3 regions of the Rhizobium sp. P2_G9 genome follow, and region 3 is predicted to be linked to each of the others. Evidence: predicted binding sites of a transcription regulator. Region 3 holds the regulator's gene; each other region holds the start of a gene.
What was found. The regulator HrcA, encoded in region 3, represses chaperone genes, less so after heat shock. The targets are predictions, from matches to a motif close to GTTAGCACTCNCNNNNNGNGAGTGCTAAC.

Region 1: the regulator HrcA is predicted to act here: its motif matches at 3,419-3,447, upstream of groES (co-chaperone GroES).
Region 2: the regulator HrcA is predicted to act here: its motif matches at 2,838-2,866, upstream of groES (co-chaperone GroES).

Annotation. Positions count from the first base shown of each region.
Region 1 is NZ_JBFUFK010000059.1:3,121-9,854, reverse strand. It holds gene AC1DYF_RS34655 (hypothetical protein) at 232-375, shown strand; gene AC1DYF_RS34650 (hypothetical protein) at 487-675, shown strand; gene AC1DYF_RS34645 (hypothetical protein) at 737-1,144, opposite strand; gene AC1DYF_RS34640 (hypothetical protein) at 1,376-1,657, opposite strand; gene AC1DYF_RS34635 (hypothetical protein) at 1,730-2,191, opposite strand; gene AC1DYF_RS34630 (hypothetical protein) at 2,427-2,897, opposite strand; gene AC1DYF_RS34625 (hypothetical protein) at 2,939-3,166, opposite strand; gene groES (co-chaperone GroES) at 3,503-3,799, shown strand; gene groL (chaperonin GroEL) at 3,862-5,499, shown strand; gene AC1DYF_RS34610 (fatty acid desaturase) at 5,549-6,598, opposite strand; gene AC1DYF_RS34605 (DUF4167 domain-containing protein) at 6,616-6,734, opposite strand, start outside.
Region 2 is NZ_JBFUFK010000099.1:25-6,758, forward strand. It holds partial or broken gene AC1DYF_RS39615 (IS6 family transposase) at 1-74, opposite strand, end outside; gene AC1DYF_RS39620 (response regulator) at 182-583, shown strand; gene AC1DYF_RS39625 (sensor histidine kinase) at 580-2,037, opposite strand; gene AC1DYF_RS39630 (usg protein) at 2,463-2,735, opposite strand; gene groES (co-chaperone GroES) at 3,010-3,324, shown strand; gene groL (chaperonin GroEL) at 3,368-4,996, shown strand; gene AC1DYF_RS39645 (Hsp20 family protein) at 5,112-5,582, shown strand; gene AC1DYF_RS39650 (hypothetical protein) at 5,850-6,224, shown strand.
Region 3 is NZ_JBFUFK010000007.1:32,051-38,784, reverse strand. It holds gene hemW (radical SAM family heme chaperone HemW) at 1-633, opposite strand, end outside; gene AC1DYF_RS07610 (non-canonical purine NTP pyrophosphatase) at 630-1,274, opposite strand; gene AC1DYF_RS07605 (antibiotic biosynthesis monooxygenase family protein) at 1,286-1,591, opposite strand; gene AC1DYF_RS07600 (VOC family protein) at 1,620-2,036, opposite strand; gene rph (ribonuclease PH) at 2,046-2,762, opposite strand; gene hrcA (heat-inducible transcriptional repressor HrcA) at 2,906-3,961, shown strand; gene AC1DYF_RS07585 (M10 family metallopeptidase) at 4,184-5,995, shown strand; gene grpE (nucleotide exchange factor GrpE) at 6,200-6,734, shown strand, end outside.

The sequences.
Region 1 (6,734 bases), on a different contig from region 3:
TTGGAGGCGCTTATCAGCGCACCTGTCCTATAGGACCGCTTCACCCGGGATCGAACCAACGCCGGAACGAGGGGGGGTCCTCTTTGTCACTACCTCGTGCCTGCCCCGATGCTCCGGTGTCGGCAATAACCCGTCAAACAGAATGCTGACAGAGCCTGCTCTTCCCAATGTGGGACGCAGTGGCCTCTCGGCAATTCGCACAAATATCTGGGATCAGAGAAGGAAACGATCATGGCAAAAGGCCAAGTGCGCGGAAACCGTGAAGTTCGAAAGCCGAAGAAAGACAAGAGCGTCGTCAAGGCCAGCCCTGTCGAAGGCTCTCAGGTCAAGCTTGCCGGCAGCAATGCTTCGTTTGGCAAGAAAGATAAGAAGTGACCATCTGACAGCGACTTGCTCCGGAATAGCGTGTGACAGCAGTTCCGGAGCGACGTGACCGCGACGAAACCACCCGGAGCTGTTTTGATACGATGATGATACGGAATGATCATGGCCATTAAATTTGTGAAAAAGCCCGAATCCGAACAGACTGTTCCTGCCAAAAAGACGCAAGATCTATCGGCGGAAAGCCTGCTTCCTGCGGCCGCTGCGGAAAGCATGCCGGTTGAAAAGTCCGGTCGTCCGAAGGGTAAGAAAGCAACGAAGCCTGCCACGGAAAAAGACCGCGAGCTTTTCTAGAGCAGGTTCCGGAAAAGTGTCCCACGGTTTTCCGGCGAAGGCTATGCGCGCTCACCGTCAATCAAAGCGCGCTTGCTTGTTTCTCAAATAAGCCCATCAGCCCGGCGTCCGTGAGGGCACCCCTAACATAGGCGTATAGAATGCGGCGTTCGACGCACAGCCGCATGTCATTTCGGAGTTCTATCGGGATGTCGTCCAAGCTCTTCACAGGCGTCCTTGCATGCAGGCTCATGAGCTGCATGGCCCTTGCTTGACATCCGTCGACGGCCAGAGCGTCCACGCGGGTTTGAACCTCTACTCTGTTGACGGCGTCGTCAGCAGCAACTTTCGTCGCTTCAATTCGCTCGGCACTGGCGCCATCGTTGTGGTCAGCCCGTTCCCATGCGATGAACACGCCGAGCACAATGACGGTGGCCACAACGGCGCCAATTTTCAACAGTGTTTCCAATAAGATATTCTTTTCTGGCAAGGGTTGATCCGTAGGCAGAGGCGGTGTCGATGTGCACAGAGGTCGCAAATACCTGTTGGCGGTCAGGATGCGTAGTCCCAATAAAGAAGCCAGAGCATGGCAACCACCGGCAGGAGGCAAGAAGCGACGATGACAAGCCTCAAACTCATGTCTCGACTTCCGATGGTCCCAGCTGTTCGGAAAGCCGAATCTGCAGTCGGACGCCCCCTTGATGCAGCCTTGCCGTCACGATCATTTTGCCAGACCCTGGGTGTGGCGGCGTGCGTCCCTTGCGAGTGCCGCTTCAAGTTCGATGGGATCCACCTGGATGGATTGCCTGACAGCGGTACGAACCGAAATTGCAGGAATTTCCAGACGGGACGACGTGCGCCTATAGGCGATAAATGACAATTCTTCGATCCGTTCTTCCTCGGTAAATAGTCGATAGGTGCCCGCTTCCAGCGGCTGCGCCAGGGACGTGAGGACGAATGGATGAGCGAAAGTAATGTCCGATGCTGTCGTGCGATCCGTCATGATTTGTCTCCTGGTGTCCAGCGCGAAAATGATCGGCGTCTCGCCTCGCGGGCACCGGATACGTCTTATCGGTCAAGCCGCGTGAACCGGCGCGTTCAGAATCCGCAGCGCTCTCTCGGCCGTTCGAACGTTGAGGCCGCTCATATTCCACGAGCCATACGCGGCAGGCTCGCCGCTGAACACATGGTAGATAGTCCATGTGCCGTTGTGCTCGATTCTTCGGCCAAATCGGTAGCCATCTTTCGACCCAGCCTCGGGCCGCGCTCCCGCCGAAGCCGACGGAGCGGCATGGGGCGAGCTGGAAACGCGTGCGGATTCATCCGGCGAGTTTGCCAATCGGTTGACAAGGGCAAAATGCAGCGCGCCTTCGTCGACTACGCCGCTCTGGAATTTTTCGATCAAAAATCGGGCGGCATTCAGCCTGCTTTGCCGCGCGGCCGAATCGGAATCGTCTCTGATCCCCGCGCGCTCGAGAATTCGATCGAGCAAAGCGATATCCGTTATCGTGAAGTGCTGTTGGCAACCGGAAGACATATTTGTCCTCCTTTCATTGGGGCTAAGGTTTTCAACCCTACAAAAGCAGCGCCCGCTTCAATTGCTGCCGACGCAATCACTATGCATGTAAGCAATCTGACAAGCAAGCCTTGTCTCGAATCTACCCCTCCCAGGCAGATTTTCGTTGGCAAGCCAAGGATTCATCCGCTTAGACTCTTTTGTCTTGTCGCAGGTTGTTATCGGGAAAACCGTGGAACACTTTTCCGGAACCTGCTCAGCGGAATGCATAATCGACCGCGCGGATGATCCGCGCCTGCACGATATCCATCGTCACTTGATCAAGCGTCATGACCCTGTTGTCCCGCGACGAGGTTTCGCTCACGGTCTCGTCGATGCGGATATTGCGTGCAGACTTATCCGCAGTAAAGGCGATATGCGGGATTTCGGTCGAGGACTGATTGCGATTATTGGCGTTGATGATTTGAAAATCAATCTTCAGCTGATCGCCACCATCGATCTTCTTGGTGAGACCGTCGATGATCCGGTAGTCATGCCCCTTGGCTTTGAGGATTTCGCCGATCTCCATCATTGCAGGGCGAATGATGGAGATACAATGTTCAAGAAAGGCGCGCGTGAACTCCCCCTTGGCCTTCGCCTCGTTGACTTCCCTTTGCGCGTTTTCCTCCATCCGCCGATCATGTCGACCAAGGATTTCATCCAGTTTTGACTTGTCGGTATCTTTCATCACAATTCCTATCGAGCATGCGCGGTCGGCTGCAAACGCGTTCAAACGGCTTCCCTGAAGCCGTTGCGTGCAAGGCCAGTCCAGCGAAGGCTGGCATTTGCGGCTGCCTTGCTGTCGTTGAAAACGAGATCGTGCTTGCCGCTCGAAGCAAGAGGAACGGAATAGGGAGCATCGACATAATCTCGATTCTCGTTATATCCGATGCCCGCCAGATAAGCCTTCAATTGCCTCACATATTTGCCGTGCAGATCGAAAGTCGTGTTTTTCATAAGACCTCGTTATTTTTCCAGAATTGTTTTCGTAATTTTCTGCCTGAATCTCAGTCAATTCTATCCGATAAAAATGGTCATAGATAGACGCGCAATTTTTCTGGGTTTTCTGGGCTTTTTTTATGCTTTTCCACGCATGTGCAAAAAATAAAAAGCGAGAAAAATCGGTGCTCTTATTGTGGAAATTATTTTATCTGACCTCGGGGCAGCCATCGAGGAACGGAAAATTATTTATTTCACCAGATTTAAATTTCTAGCACTCGCCGCTCATGAGTGCTAAGACAACAAAATTGGTCCTTCGCGGGCCGTAAACCCATTTCATTGAGGACATTTAAAATGACGGACGTAAATTTCCGACCTCTTCACGATCGCGTCGTCGTCCGGCGCGTCGAAGCCGAAGCGAAGAGCAAAGGCGGCATCATCATCCCCGACACCGCCAAGGAAAAGCCGCAGGAAGGCGAAGTGGTCGCAGTTGGCACCGGCATCCGCAACGACAAGGGCGAGCTCGTCGCGCTCGACGTCAAGGCAGGCGATCGCATCCTGTTCGGCAAGTGGTCGGGCACCGAGGTCAAGCTGAATGGCGGAGACCTTCTGATCATGAAGGAATCCGACATCATGGGCGTCATCGCCTGATATCGTCGATTCCTTCGATCGACATTAACAACCAATGAGCCCTGGGCTCAGGAGTTTTCATCATGGCTGCCAAGGAAATTAAGTTCGGTCGCACCGCCCGCGAAAAGATGCTGCGTGGCGTCGACATTCTCGCCGATGCGGTGAAGGTCACCCTCGGCCCCAAGGGCCGCAACGTCGTGATCGACAGGTCCTTCGGTGCGCCGCGCATCACCAAGGATGGCGTTGCCGTCGCCAAGGAAATCGAGCTTGAGGACAAGTTCGAGAACATGGGCGCCCAGATGGTCCGCGAAGTCGCTTCGAAGACCAATGACGTTGCTGGCGACGGCACGACGACCGCCACCGTTCTCGCGGCCTCCATCGTTCGCGAGGGCGCCAAGGCGGTTGCCGCCGGCATGAATCCGATGGACCTCAAGCGCGGCATCGATCTCGCCGTATCGGCCGTCGTCAAGGATCTGCTTGCCAAGGCCAAGAAGATCAACACGTCGGAAGAGATCGCCCAGGTCGGCACGATCTCGGCCAATGGCGAGAAGGAAATCGGCGACTATATTGCCGAAGCGATGCAGAAGGTCGGCAATGAAGGCGTGATCACGGTCGAAGAAGCCAAGACCGCCGAGACCGAACTCGAAGTCGTCGAAGGCATGCAGTTCGACCGTGGCTACCTCAGCCCCTACTTCGTCACCAATGCAGAGAAGATGGTTGCCGAACTGGACGACGCCTTCGTGCTGCTGCACGAAAAGAAGCTCTCCAACCTGCAGGTCATGCTGCCGATCCTGGAAGCCGTGGTGCAGACAGGCAAGCCGCTGCTGATCATTTCGGAAGACGTCGAAGGCGAAGCGCTTGCCACGCTCGTCGTCAACAAGCTGCGCGGCGGCCTCAAGATTGCCGCCGTCAAGGCGCCCGGCTTCGGCGATCGCCGCAAGGCCATGCTGGAGGATCTGGCCGTCCTCACCGGCGGTACGGTGATTTCCGAAGATCTCGGCATCAAGCTCGAAAACGTCACGCTCGACATGCTCGGCCGGTGCAAGAAAGTCTCCATCACCAAGGAAAATACCACCATTGTCGACGGCGCTGGCCAGAAGTCCGACATCGAAGGCCGCGTCACCCAGATCAAGGCCCAGATCGAAGAAACCACCTCCGACTACGACCGTGAGAAGCTGCAGGAACGTCTTGCAAAACTCTCCGGCGGCGTCGCCGTGATCCGCGTTGGCGGATCGACTGAAATCGAAGTCAAGGAAAAGAAGGACCGCATCGACGACGCGCTCAACGCGACCCGCGCTGCCGTCCAGGAAGGCATCGTTCCCGGCGGCGGTATCGCCCTGCTTCGCTCTTCCGTCATCCTCGACGTCAAGGGCGAAAATGACGACCAGAATGCAGGCATCAGCATCATTCGCAAGGCGCTGCAATCGCTGGTTCGCCAGATCTCGGAGAATGCAGGCGACGAAGCTTCGATCGTCGTCGGCAAGATCCTCGACAGGAATGACGAAAACTGGGGCTATAACGCCCAGACCGGCGAGTTCGGCGACATGATCGCCATGGGCATCGTCGACCCGGTCAAGGTTGTCCGCACGGCGCTGCAGAATGCGGCCTCGGTTGCCGGGCTGCTTGTCACCACCGAAGCGATGATCGCCGAACTGCCGAAGCGGGATGCTCCGAGCATGCCTGACATGGGCGGTATGGGTGGCATGGGCGGGATGATGTGATCGCAACCGACTGAATCGGCATCCGCAAATCGATAGACCCCGGTTTTTTTTACCGGGGTTTATTTTTGGCCGGCGATGCTTTGGCGACATCCCGAAACGACAGGAGCTTGCCGGCCTTTTCATCCCAGAGCACGAGTTTCACGCAGCGGACACTGTCCATCAGCGTGATGCGACCGATCTCACCCAGTTCAGGATGATCCTTCAGGACCTCCGGAAGCCGGTAATACGGCACCCTGCTCGAAAGGTGATGGACGTGATGAATGCCGATATTGCCGGTGAGCCATTTCAGCACCGGCGGCAGGTCGTAGTGCGAGGCGCCATGCAGCGCTGCCTGCTGGAACTGCCATTCGGGTTTCTTGGACCAATAGGTCTCTTCGAACTGATGCTGGACATAGAAGAGCCACACGCCCGCCGCGCCGGCCAGCAGCACAATTGGCAAGTGGACGAGGAGGAATGGCACCAAACCGATCGCCCAGATCAGTATGGCGGCGGCAACCGCGACCGCGGCGTTGGTCGCCATCGTCGACAGCCACGGCACATACCCCTCGCGCATCATGCCGAAAGGCAGCCGCTGCTTGAAAATGAACAGCCATGCCGGTCCGATGCCGAACATGACAAGGGGATGCCGATAAAGACGATAGCTGAGCCTGCCCCACCAGGAGCAGGCGTTGAATTCCTCGACAGTCAGGGTGGTGATATCGCCGACGCCGCGCTCATCGAGATTTCCGGAAGATGCGTGATGCTCGGCATGCGCGCGCCGCCAGTAGTCGTAGGGCGTCAAGGTCAGAACACCGATCACTCGTCCCGTCCAATCATCGACCCATCGACGGGCAAAGAACGATCCATGGCCGCAATCGTGCTGGATCATGAACAGCCTGAGCAGGAACGCCGCAGCAGGAACCGTCAGGATCAGCCCCCACCAAAGCCCGTAATGGACGGCCAGGCAGCATAGAATCCAGAGCGCCACGAACGGCAAAACCGTGACCATGAGCTCGAAGACGCTGCGTCCTGCATGCGGCTCACGATAGCCGGAAAGTATTTTCAACCATGCCTTGTCGTCAAGTCCGCTCTCATTTCCGGAGCTGGGGGCCGCAATCATTGTTGTCCATTTGCTTTCTATGAATTGTTGGAATTGGCGGCGCGAAAGAAATGCTCCGCGTGCTGGTAATAATTTTCAGCTTGAACTCTATCGCCTGCGCGGGCCTGTTCACGGGCGAGCGCGAGATAATAATCGT
Region 2 (6,734 bases), on a different contig from region 3:
TAGAGCCACACAGCATGCGCGATGATCTCAGCGGGAAAGCGATGGCGGCGGTACAGCGGATCACGATTTGTCATGGCCCATGATCGCACATCGAATTCCAAATTCCGTTAAGTTGACGATGCCCTTGGAACCATCGGTTCCACCTACACGTTACTAGCGCTCAACGTGTAACGGGTATTTTATGTCGCATCGAATCCTGATTGTTGAAGATGAGTCTCTCGTAGCCATGGAGCTTGAGGCAACGCTCGATGACATGGGTCACCAGGGCGTGGGCATTGCAGCTGATTCTGGGACTGCGTTGAGGCTGGTCGAGAAAGCCCCAGAGATCGCGTTGGTTGACATCAATCTGCGTGACGGCCCCACGGGCATTGCGCTCGGAGCGCGACTTTCGCAGGACTTCGGCTTGAACGTGCTTTACGTCACCGTTAATCCGAAGTCGCTCGGTGACGGTGTGCCCGGGACTATCGGCGTCCTGCCGAAACCGTACACTGCCGAGGATGGCGAGGCTGCGCTGAATTTGGTGACCAAATCCGGGCAAGCCCCGGCGCCGATGAAAGTATTTGCGCGACGCGCAACTGGCTAAGGGCGTCGCAAGCTCGAGACCGAGCATCGCAGCGTCATATGCAGGCCCTCAGGCATCCATTTCCGCTCGATGCTCCCGCCCAAGTGGCTCTCCGAGCTGATGGTCGCTAATTTCGTTCCGAAGCCCTGGCGGCTGGGCTCTCCGATAATTGGAGGTCCGCCGCGCTCGATCCACTCGATCTGGCATTCCTCCCCAGCCACAGTCGCAAAAATGGCAATCTGTCCGTCGGGCGCACTGAGCGCCCCATATTTTGAGGCATTCGTGGCGAGTTCGTGAAAGATCAATGCCAAGGGTGTCGCCGAGCGGTCGTCGATTTTGATTTCATCCCCGGTTATCTGTATCCGGTGTTCATCCAGCGCCGGATAGGGTTTCAGGATTTCTCGCATTAGATCTGTCAGAGTCGTATCGCCGGTAACTGGCTTGGAGTCTTCGCTGTGAGGGCGAGCAAAGTCGTGGGCGCGGCCCAGCGCGGCCAGCCGGTGTTGAATATCGGTGGCAAACTGCCGGCTTTCGGGAAACCGCCGCGCGGATAGCCCAATCAGGCCGTTGATAATGGCAAATATGTTTTTGATCCGGTGGCTAAGTTCATGGCTCAGAAGCGCTAAACTCTCCGACAGCTCTTTGGCTTCGTGGATATCAGTACACGTGCCGTACCAGCGAACAATTTCGCCTTCCAGGTTACGCATAGCCAATGCGCGGCCTAGAACCCAGCGGTATTCGCCGGAATGGTGGCGAAGACGATACTCGATCTCGTAAGGCGCGCCGGTCGCAAGAGAGGCTCGCCATACCTCCCAGGCCCGTGCTTGGTCGTCCGGATGGAACAGCCCATTCCAGCCTTCACCATCCGTGCTACCCACTGGCCTGCCGGTAAACTCGTACCACCTGGCATTATAGTAATCATGATAGCCATCAGGAAGCGTCGACCAGACGACCTGAGGCATGGAATCAGCCAGAGTACGAAAGCGTGCCTCATTCTGTCGAGCGTCCTCGAGCAGCCGTTCGATCTCGATGTCAGCAGATTTTAGGTCAGTAACGTCGCGTGAGATCGACATCAGGTGGCTCGGCTTGCCCAGCTCCCCACCAAGTGGGATAACTTCTACGTCCCAGAACCTTGGATTACCCGCCATCGTGTCGGCAAAAGCCGAGAACCGGGCGCTTTTGCCTTTGCGTGCGCTTTCAACCGCTTGCTTTGCTACTGCGTGACCCTCGCCCTGCCAGAAGTGCGACCAAGGGCTGTAGCGTATGATGTTGAAGTCCGAGACTTCCATCGCCCTCTGCCCGCTTTCGCTCATGAACAGCAGGCGACCCTGGAGATCCAGAATCGTGATACAGTCATTGCTGGTTGCCAGCACGGCGGTCAGAACAGTGTTCGAGTCAATGTCGGGAAAGGGGGAGGTAAAGGATGGATTGGACGCCTTGCCGGCTTCAGACGCCGCAGGATTGAAATCGGTCATTTTGCTCCGTTTATCGCGTCCGCGCATTTAAACTGAGCCATGCTAAGATTTAGCGGCATTGGCTCTTTCTATTGCGCGGGCGGTCCAATCGCAAACGAAAAGAGGCGGGCTCCGGTTTACATTCTGCTTCAGACCGCACCCGAGACAGGCGACCGGTTGATTTTCGAGCCAATAACCCCTTATTGCCCGCTTTTGTTCCGTTCATGCAGCCTTCACATCCAATCGCCATCCGCTATCGCCATTCTGACAACGCATTTTCGAGGACTAGCGTGAGAGAACTGTAAATGCTCGAATGTTCGTGCGTTAGCGTACCTGCGACAAGGTTTATAGGCGATCGCTTTTCCAGGCCATTCCCAGCTCAAGCGTATCCAGTATCGCGTTGGTGTGGCAGTCCTCAAAAGTGCTACTTCGCGGGCGAACGCTTGCTAATGCAACTTCAACTCCCCCGAAACCTGCCGCCATTCGTGCGGACCGACCAGTCTTTTGTGCGTGTACCTGACGGAATGCAGCGGACCGTCCAGCTTGTCTTCCCAGAACTCGAGGAACCTGCGCATTTCTGGAAATTCGGGGGCGAGGTCGTACTGCTGCCAGACGTAAGTCTGCAGCACGGACCCGAAATCGGGCATGCGGTAGAGGATGTGGGCGGTGGTGATGCCGTAGCCTTCGAGCTGAAGTTCAAAATCGGACTTAGTCTGCATGCCTTGGTCTCCATTTCGATGACCAGAAAAATTTGCCGCCAAGGGCGAACTCCGTCAACAGAAAACCAACGACGGGCAGAGATTATTGTTCCTCATCAGCCCGTTAGCAGCAATGGCGCAAGAGTGCTAATTTTTTCTCGGCGGCTCTTGAAATCCAAAAAATGCAAAACCAGATTTTTCGTCGCCGGACGCTCAGGGGAGTTCGGCACCCCGTTCCGGAATGGTCATCCAGTCCGACGGAGGGGAGTTCAACTTGTTTGTCCAGGAGGAAAACATGAAGTTCCGACCGCTGCATGATCGCGTCGTCATCCGCCGCATCGAGTCCGAGGAGAAGACCAAGGGTGGCATCATCATTCCCGATACAGCCAAGGAAAAGCCGCAGGAAGGTGAAGTCGTCGCCGTCGGTCCCGGTGCTCGCGACGAGCAGGGGCAGGTCGTGGCGCTCGACCTCAAGGCGGGAGACCGCGTTCTGTTCGGAAAATGGTCAGGCACCGAGATCAAGGTCGACGGCGAGGACCTGCTGATCATGAAGGAATCCGACATAATGGGCGTCATCGAAGCCCAGATCGAGCAGAAGAAGGCCGCTTAAGGCCTGTTTCAGTCATAACCAACTGCCTATGAAGGAGTGAACCATGGCTGCGAAAGAAGTCAAATTCAACACGGAAGCCCGCGAGAAGATGCTGCGCGGCGTCGACATCCTTGCAAATGCGGTGAAGGTGACTCTCGGTCCCAAGGGCCGCAATGTCGTGATCGACAAGTCGTTTGGCGCGCCGCGCATTACCAAGGACGGCGTTTCGGTCGCCAAGGAGATCGAACTCGAAGACAAGTTCGAGAACATGGGCGCGCAGATGCTGCGCGAGGTCGCCTCGAAGACCAATGATCTCGCCGGTGATGGAACCACGACCGCAACGGTTCTTGCCCAGGCCATCGTCAAGGAAGGTGCAAAGGCCGTCGCGTCGGGCATGAACCCGATGGACCTCAAGCGTGGCATCGACATCGCCGTCGACGCCGTCGTCAAGGAACTCAAGGCCAACGCCCGCAAGATTTCCAAGAACGAGGAGATCGCACAGGTCGGAACTATCTCGGCCAATGGCGATGCCGAGATCGGCCGCTACCTTGCGGAAGCGATGGAGAAGGTCGGCAATGAGGGGGTGATCACCGTCGAGGAAGCCAAGACCGCCGAAACCGAACTCGAAGTCGTCGAAGGCATGCAGTTCGACCGTGGGTACCTCAGCCCGTACTTCGTGACGAACCAGGACAAGATGAGGGTCGAACTCGAAGACCCGTATATCCTGCTCCACGAGAAGAAGCTCTCCAATCTCCAGGCCATGCTGCCGGTGTTGGAGGCGGTGGTGCAATCGGGCAAGCCGCTCGTCATCATCGCGGAAGACGTGGAAGGCGAAGCGCTTGCGACGCTGGTGGTCAACAAGCTGCGCGGCGGGCTCAAGGTCGCAGCCGTCAAGGCTCCGGGCTTCGGCGACCGCCGCAAGGCAATGCTCGAGGACATCGCCATCCTGACGGGCGGCACGGTGATCTCGGAAGACCTCGGCATTAAGCTCGAGAACGTGACGCTGCAGATGCTCGGCCGCGCCAAGAAGGTGGCGATCGACAAGGACAATACAACCGTCATCGATGGCGCTGGCTCGAAGGCGGAGATCGAAGGTCGCACGACCCAAATCCGCGCCCAGATCGAGGACACAACGTCGGACTACGACCGGGAGAAGCTGCAGGAGCGCCTTGCCAAGCTCGCCGGCGGCGTCGCTGTCATCCGCGTCGGCGGCTCCACCGAAGTAGAGGTCAAGGAGAAGAAGGACCGCGTCGACGACGCACTGCACGCGACGCGAGCAGCGGTTGAGGAAGGCGTCCTTCCGGGCGGCGGTGTCGCCTTGCTCCGCGCCGTTAAGGCGTTGGAGAATCTCGCAACCGCTAATCCAGACCAGCGCGTCGGTGTCGACATAGTTCGCCGCGCGATCGAAGCACCGGTTCGCCAGATCGCCGAGAACGCCGGTGCCGAAGGCTCGGTCATCGTCGGCAAGCTGCGCGAGCAGTCCGCGTTCTCGTGGGGCTGGAACGCCCAGACCAACGAGTTCGGCGATCTCTACGCACAAGGCGTGATCGATCCGGCAAAGGTCGTGCGCACGGCGCTCCAGGACGCTGCGTCGGTGGCGGGGTTGCTGGTGACAACCGAGGCAATGATCGCCGAAAAGCCCAAGAAGGACAAGGTTCCGGCCGTACCCGCCGGCGCGGATATGGACTTCTGACATGAGATCGGCGGCACGCCAAAGCGGCGTGCCGCTGGTAAACCGTCGGTCGCCTATTAAGGGGCCGACATCACCGGGACAATGTCCCTTCCATGTTGCTTACGAGGATATGGCTATGAGAACTGAATTCGACTTCGCGCCACTCTACCGTTCAAGCGTCGGCTTCGACCGGGTCTTCAATTTGCTCAACAATGCCCAGCGGCTCCAGAGCACCGAGGCATGGCCGCCCTACAACATCATACGCAAGGGCGAGGATGCCTATTCGATCGAGATTGCCGTCGCGGGCTTTGCGATGGGCGACCTTGACATCACCCAGGAACGCAACGTTCTGGTGGTGAAGGGCGGAGCGGCGCAGAAGAAGGATGGCGAATACCTGCACCGCGGCATCAGCGCCCAGTCGTTCGAGCGGCGTTTCGAGCTGGCGGATCATGTCCGCGTCGAAGGGGCCTCGCTCGCAAACGGTCTGCTCAAGATCACGCTCAAGCGCGAAATCCCTGAACAGGCCAAGCCCCGCCGCATCGAGATCGGCAACGGTTCGCCCAAGAACGAGCCGCTTCAGATCGAAGGCGACAGGCAGGCTGCGTGAGGCGAGCACATGCGCAAGCAACCCAAATCGTTCATCGTGGAAGTGAAGCGGCGTCGCGGCTCGACCACGTCCGCTGCCACCAAGTCGGGCTGGCTTCTTCGGTCCGTCCAAAAGTTGGCCGGAGATCGGCCCTTGCGCAGCGGAGACGTGAAGCCCGCATAGTGAACCGAGCAAAACACACGCGCCCAGAGGCGTGGAAAGTGGCCGTGCGGTGTGGTTCCGCGCGGCCGTCCCGATCCATAGACTGATTAGCCGTGGAGCGAAGAAATGAGAAAGGAACCTGAAAACACAACTTTCACCAACGAAGCGACGGCCGCCATCACCGTTTCGCAACTGCTCAACCCGGCGGCGTATTTCGATCATCCCCGGGACGTGCTCTCCGCCACCCATCTCGATAAAGACGAGAAGCGAGCCATCCTTGCCTCGTGGGCGTCTGACTTGCACGCCGTCGAGTCCATTCCAGCGCTGCGCTACTATCCCGGCACCAGACATGCCGTCTCCTATGACGAAATCCTTCGCGCGTTGAATGCTCTGGACCAGCGGGTTGATGTCGTCTCCGGAGACGGCGTCGTTGCAAGAGGGTCGAGACGGCCGCGCTGGCCGCTGGCCAGGCGACGCAGCAGATTGTGGAGCGCGCCATGAGATCAGCGCTCAGGGCGCTTGAAAACGGCGGTTCGTCCGAACCGAGGACGAGTGGTCCTCGTGGCGAACACCCAAGCTCCGGGGAGCCGTTTGGCTTGCCGGCCCCGAGGATGCGGAGGAGTACGCACAGGCTCTCTCGCGGATCGGGCCCGTGCGGCTATGGAGGCATTGCATTCCATCTCGGTTGGGGAGCGTCGCGGGCCAGCGCCGCCGAGACGATCCTGAGGCAGGCCGGAAGGCTTTCCTATGACAATGCTGGACGCGCGAGGCTTCGCGAACTATGACCCCGAACGAAATGACGGACGAGCAGGTGCTTGACGCTTGGCACGTTGCCAGAATGGCCCACCTTTACATCAAGGGAGAGGGCGCAATGGCACGGACGGCGTTGATGCTGAAGGCCGAGGCAGTGGCGATACGTCGCTTTGGTGTCGGGGAGCACCGGGAGGTATATCGAAGGCGCTATCCCGAGGCGGAATAGGCAGCCGCATTAATTTCGAAGAAGCGCATTTT
Region 3 (6,734 bases):
GCCCTCCTCGATGGTCAACTGATAGAGCGACAGATGATCGACGGCGTAGGAGATGGCCTCCTCGAGTTCTCTGACCCAGTCCTCCGCCTGCTGGCCGGGTCGGGCATAGATCAGGTCGAAGGACATGCGCGGAAAGATGTCACGTGCCAGCTTCACGGCCTTGAGCGCATCCTCGACATTGTGCAGCCGGCCGAGAAAGCGCAAATCTGGGTCGTTGAGCGCCTGGACGCCGAGCGAGACGCGGTTGACGCCGGCGGCACGGTAACCGCGGAAGCGCTCGGCCTCGACGCTCGACGGATTGGCTTCCATGGTGATCTCGATGCCATCTGGCACATGCCAATGCCGGGCAATTGCCGAAAGAATCGCGTCGACCGTCTCCGGCTTCATCAGCGATGGTGTGCCGCCGCCGAGGAAGATGGAGGTGACGGTGCGCGATCCCGAGATCGACCGCATCGCCGCCATTTCCCGAAGGAAGGCGGCAACGAACGCCTCCTGATCCACCGGCTGATGGCGGACATGGCTGTTGAAATCGCAGTAGGGACACTTGGCCGCGCAGAACGGCCAGTGGATATAGACCCCGAAGCCTGGTTCGCCGGTATCCGGCAGCAGCGGCGCATTGATGTCCAAGGTCAGATGTCCAGTCCGGTTTCGACGAAGAGCTTGAAGGCGCGGGCGCGGTGCGATAGCGCCGCGGCGTCGCCCGGCTTCCAGCCATGCTTCGCATCGGCCAGCATTTCGCCGAAAGTGATGTCATAGCCGCTCGGCTGGAACACGGGATCGTAGCCGAAACCGAGATCGCCGCGCGGCGGCCAGACGAGATGGCCCTCGACCTCGCCCCGGAACGTCTCGGTATGGCCATCCGGCCAGGCAAGGCAGAGCACGCTGACGAAACGGGCGGCGCGCTTGTCCGGCGTCGAAGCCCCCTTCTCCTGCAGCGCCTTTTCCACCTTCTCCATCGCCATGCGGAAGTCACGGCTGCCATCCTCGCGCTCGGCCCAATTGGCGGTATAGACGCCTGGCGCGCCATCCAGCGCATCGACGGCAAGCCCGGAATCGTCGGACAAAGCCGGCAAGCCGGAAGCCGTGGCCGAAGCCAACGCCTTGATCCGGGCATTTTCCTCATAGGTCGTGCCAGTCTCGTCAGGCTCTTCGAACCTGAGATCGGCGGCCGACTTGGCCTCGAAGCCGAATGGTCCGATCAGATCGCGAATCTCGCGGATTTTGCCGGCATTGTGGCTGGCGACGACGATGGTCTTGGTGTCGAGCTTGCGCATTCGCTGTTCTCTCAGGCCTCTTCTATCACGTCATAATGCTGCACGGTCGCATCGTAATCGATCAGCGCCGCCACGGCACCCGGCTCTACGACCGCTTTGCCGATCTCGTCGCCGGCAAAGGCGCGGATCGCCTCAAGATCCTTCCAGCGCGTCAGCACCAGAAATTCGATGGTGTCGCCGAGCGGGCGCCGGCTGAGATGCGCGCCGACGAAGCCGGGCAATTGGCGCAGTTCCGGCAGCACATTGTTGCGGAAATGCGCCGGATAGGTCTCCGGACTGGACGCCGATGCACGGCCACGCCATTCGCGTATGATCATCCTGTCCTCCTGCCGGCCGACAAGTCTGTCAAATGATGTTCCAGATCCGGGCTTCAGCGAATTCCAGCGAATTGCCGGCCGGATCGCGGAAATAGATCGAACGGCCACCCTGTGGCCATTCGACCACGGATTCGATCTCGATGCCGGCCGCCGTCAGCCGCGCGGCCCATTCGTCGATCTCGTCGGATGTGGCGCGGAAACAGAGATGGCCCTGCCCATGCGCCCCATGCGGCGGCACCGGCAACTGACCTTCCTTGTAAGGAATGATCGTCTCGGCTGGATTGAAGATCAGGAGCACGCCTGGGCCACAGCGGAAGAACACATGCCGGTTGCCAAACCGCCCGATCTTCTCCAGTCCGAGAATGCGCTCGTAGAACGCCTCCGCCGCATCGAGGTCATCGACGTAAAGTGCCGATTCCAGAATTTGCGACGGAGCCTTGTTCATCGTCTCATCTCAGGCGATCGCCTGCTTCTGCATTTGCACGAGGTCGCTGATACCCTGCTTGGCGAGACCCATCAGCGTCAGCAGTTCTTCCTCGGAAAACGGTGCGCCTTCGGCCGTGCCCTGGATCTCGACGATGCCGCCCTTGCCGGTCATGACGAAGTTGGCATCCGTCTCGGCCGAGGAATCTTCGAGATAATCGAGGTCCAGGACCGGCTGATTGGCGAAGACGCCGCAGGAGATCGCTGCCACATGATCCTTCAACGCCTTCTCGACCTTGATCATGTTGCGGACTTCCATCCACTTCAGGCAATCATGCAGCGCGATCCAGCCGCCGGTGATCGAGGCCGTGCGCGTGCCGCCATCGGCCTGCAGCACATCGCAATCCACGGTGATCTGGCGTTCGCCAAGCGCGGTGAGATCAACGATGGCGCGCAGCGAGCGGCCGATCAGCCGCTGGATTTCCTGGGTGCGGCCGCCCTGCTTGCCGGAGGTCGCCTCACGCCGCATGCGATCACCCGTCGAGCGCGGCAGCATGCCATATTCAGCAGTGACCCAGCCCTTGCCGGAATTGCGCAACCATGCCGGCGGCTTTTCTTCGACGCTGGCCGTGCACAGCACATGCGTGTCACCGAACTTCACCAGGCACGAGCCTTCGGCATGCTTGGAAAAGCCGCGTTCGAAACTCACCTTGCGCATTTGGTCTGTTTTACGCCCGGATGGCCGCATATTCGGAACTCCTTGGAATGTTGAGACGCGTATTAAGGCGCGTTAAGTCTTTTTGCAAAGGAAAAGGGGCGAATTTCCTTTTGCGTACCCGCTTCGAATCCYTATATTTCAGGCATGAGTTTGATCGATGTGATGGAAAAGGAATGAAGGCGCTCGACGACCGCTCCAGCGAAATCTTCCGACGCATCGTCGAAAGCTATCTCGGCACCGGTGAGCCGCTCGGTTCACGCTCGCTGTCGCGTGTGCTGCCGATGTCGCTGTCGCCGGCGTCCATCCGCAACGTGATGAGCGATCTCGAAGAGCTCGGCCTCATCTATTCGCCGCATGTTTCCGCCGGCCGGCTGCCCACCCAGCAGGGCCTGCGATTCTTCGTCGATGCCTTCATGCAGGTCGGCGCGCTGTCGGAAGACGAGCGCCGTCAGATCGACCGGCAGATCCGTCCGGCCGACCGGGTGGGTTCGGTCGAGAACGCGCTCAATGATGCGAGCCAACTGCTCTCGTCGGCCTCGCGCGGCGCCGGCCTGGTGATCACCGCCAAGAGCGACACGCAGCTCAAGCATGTGGAATTCGTCCGCCTGTCGCCGGACAAGGCGCTTGCCATTCTGGTCGGCGACCGCGACGAGGTTGAAAACCGTATCATCACTCTGCCGGCCGGAACGACCTCGTCGCAATTGACGGCGGCGGCCAATTTCCTCAACGCGCATATGTCCGGCCTGACATTGGGCGAGGCGCTGGAGCGGACCGAAAAGCTCAAGACCACAATCCGCTCCGAGCTCGACCAGCTCTCCGGTGAACTCGTCGACAAGGGGCTCGCTATATGGTCGGGTGGCACTGAAGATGGCCGGCCGACGCAGCTGATCATTCGCGGCCGTTCCAACCTGCTCGAAGGGCTCGAAGGCATGGAGGACCTTGACCGGCTGCGCATGCTGTTCGACGACCTCGAAAAGAAGGAATCGCTGAGCGACATCCTCAATCTTGCCGAAAGCGGCCAGGGCGTGCGCATCTTCATCGGCTCGGAGAACACGCTGTTCTCGCTCTCCGGCTCGTCGCTGATCGTCGCACCTTATCGCAATGCCGAGGACCGCATCATCGGCGCCGTCGGCGTCATAGGCCCGACCCGACTCAATTATGCGCGCATCGTGCCGATGGTCGATTATACCGCGCAGCTGATGTCGAAACTCAATGGACAGGCGCGCTGACGATCCGGAAAATCTCCGACATTTTTGCTTTTACATTGACTTTTGGGCAGAATTTCAGTATTTTCTAAATATAAATTCCCGCAGTTTGTAATTGTCAAGCTACGGTGAGCCTTCCATTTCTGGTCTATATTTTGGTGATGCAAGCAACGCGCCGATTTCGGTCGGCGCGGGCGGAATGACGCGTCAACTTCGTCAGTCATGCGTTCGGGGGAGGGCATTGCGATGCAGACCATTACCTTTTCGGAACAGGACTTCGGTTCCTTCGACCCGATCTACAAATGCAAGGTCAACATCATCCAGTTCCACGGCCAGATCGTTGCCGATGGCGCCCAGGTGACGTCGCCGGTGCTGGCACACGACACGACCTATATGGGGCCGGTGTCCTGGACGTTCAGCAATCCGGTCGATCGCGTCGAATTCGATGTCGGCTATTTCGACGATGTCGACACCACCACGGTCAAATTTTTCGACGCGGCGGGCAACCTGCTCGAGCGGTTCAAAAATGACCAGACCGGCTTCCAGCATTTCGTCTACAGCAACGCGGTCGGAATCGCGCGCGTCGTCGTCAACAACGACAAGAATGACGTGCAGGGCTTCGGCGTCGACAATATGTCGTTCCGCAATCAGCCGCCGCAGGTCAACCTGACCAATACGGACGACATCAACGGACTGCTCTGGGGCTGGAAATGGGATCACAAGGATCTCACCTATTCCTTCCCCACCAGTTCCGATGAATACACCCATAACGGCTACAAGGCGGTGACCGGCTTCGAGGCGATGAATGCGGACCAGCAGAGCGCTTGCGCCACCATCCTTGCCAATGTCCAGGGCGTGTGCGGGCTGACCTTCACGCAGACTGCCGACGTAAACGCCGATATTCGTTTCGGCGAGGCCGATACGATCGACTATTCGGACGGAAGCGGAGCCCATATCCCCGGCAGCCGCACGGCCGAGGGTAATCCTCCCGACCCGGCCAGGGCGACGGTCGGCTGGGGCGATTGCTGGTTCGTCCACAACACATACGACATGCCGACGGTCGGCAGTTTCGCCTATGCGTCAGGTCTGATGCATGAACTCGGCCACTCGCTCGGCCTCAAACACGGCCATGTAAGCCAGGGCGGTCACGGGATCACATTTCCGCAGCTTCCCGCGGATCACAATTCCTTTGAATATTCCGTCATGACCTATCATCAATATGTCGGCGACACGACCCGGGGCGACAGCGCGATCGACCATCCGACGACTCTGATGCAGGATGACATTGCCGCCCTGCAATATCTCTACGGCGCCGATTTCAGCTTCAACAATGGCGATACCGTCTATAGCTGGGACGACAACAACCAACTGCTGATCAACGGCACAGGGCAAGGCACGCCCGTCAATCATCGCGCCCTCCTGACCATCTGGGACGGCGGCGGCACCGATACCTATGATTTTTCCAACAAAACCGCGAATCTCACCGTCAACCTCAATGCCGGCGAAGGGTCGACCTTCGGGCCGCTCGCCGATCTCGGCGACGGCCATCACATGGCCCGTGCCAACGTCTACAATGCGCTTCTCTACAAAGGCAAAACCGCCTCGCTGATCGAAAACGCCACGGGCGGCACCGGCAACGACAAGTTCACCGGCAATGTGCTTGCCAATACGCTCATCGGCGGCGATGGCAACGACCGCCTCGACGGCAGCTATGGCAATGACATCCTGACGGGTGGCAACGGCAACGATGTCTTTATCTTCAGGACCCTTCTCGACGGTGTCAACAATGTCGACTCGATCACCGACTATACGGTCGGCAGCGATCTCGTTCGCCTTGAGAACAAGGTGTTCACTGCTCTCCCCGAGGGCGTTCTAGATCCCACGGCCTTCTTCGATGGTGCACAGGCGCATGACAGATCCGACCGCATCATTTATAACGACGCCACAGGTGCCTTGATGTATGACGCAGACGGCAGCAGGAACGGTGCGGCCGCCATCAAGTTCGCTCAGCTGTCGACAGGCCTTGCGATGACCAACACCGACTTCATCGCCATCTGAGCAGGTCCTCCGCATCGGCACACGGGCCGGCGCCAGCGCCGCCTCTATATCTCTGCGATCTCCGCAATAACCTGATTGCGACATCTGTCATGCGATTGCCATGCTCCATGCACTGGTAGGAATCTTCACCGAAACCCTTGATTTTTTCGCGCTAAACCTCGATATCCGCAGCAAATCACGACATACCAGTATGCGGAGACCGCCATGACGGATGAAAATAACAATGCGTATCAGACGGACGCCGACAATGATGTGAATGCGGCGCAGGGTGCCGATGGCCAGCCCGCCGTAGCGCCGGAGCCCGATCCGATCGATGTGCTGAAGGCCGAGAATGCCGATCTCAAGGACCGTTATCTCCGGCTCGCCGCCGAGATGGACAATCTGCGCCGCCGCACCGAACGGGATGTGAAGGACGCCAAGACCTACGCCGTCACCGCCTTTGCCCGCGACATGCTGGCGGTTTCCGACAATCTGCGCCGCGCGCTCGATGCCATTCCGGCCGAAGCGCGCGCCGGCGGCGATGCCGGCTTCGTGTCATTGGTCGAAGGCGTCGAGATGACCGAGCGCTCCATGCTTTCGGCTTTGGAACGCCACGGCGTCAAGAAAATCGCGCCCACCGGTCAGAAATTCGACCCGAATTTCCACCAGGCGATGTTTGAGATCCCGAACTCGGAAATCCCGGCCAATACCGTGGTCCAGGTCGTGCAGGATGGTTATGTGATCGGCGATCGCGTGCTGC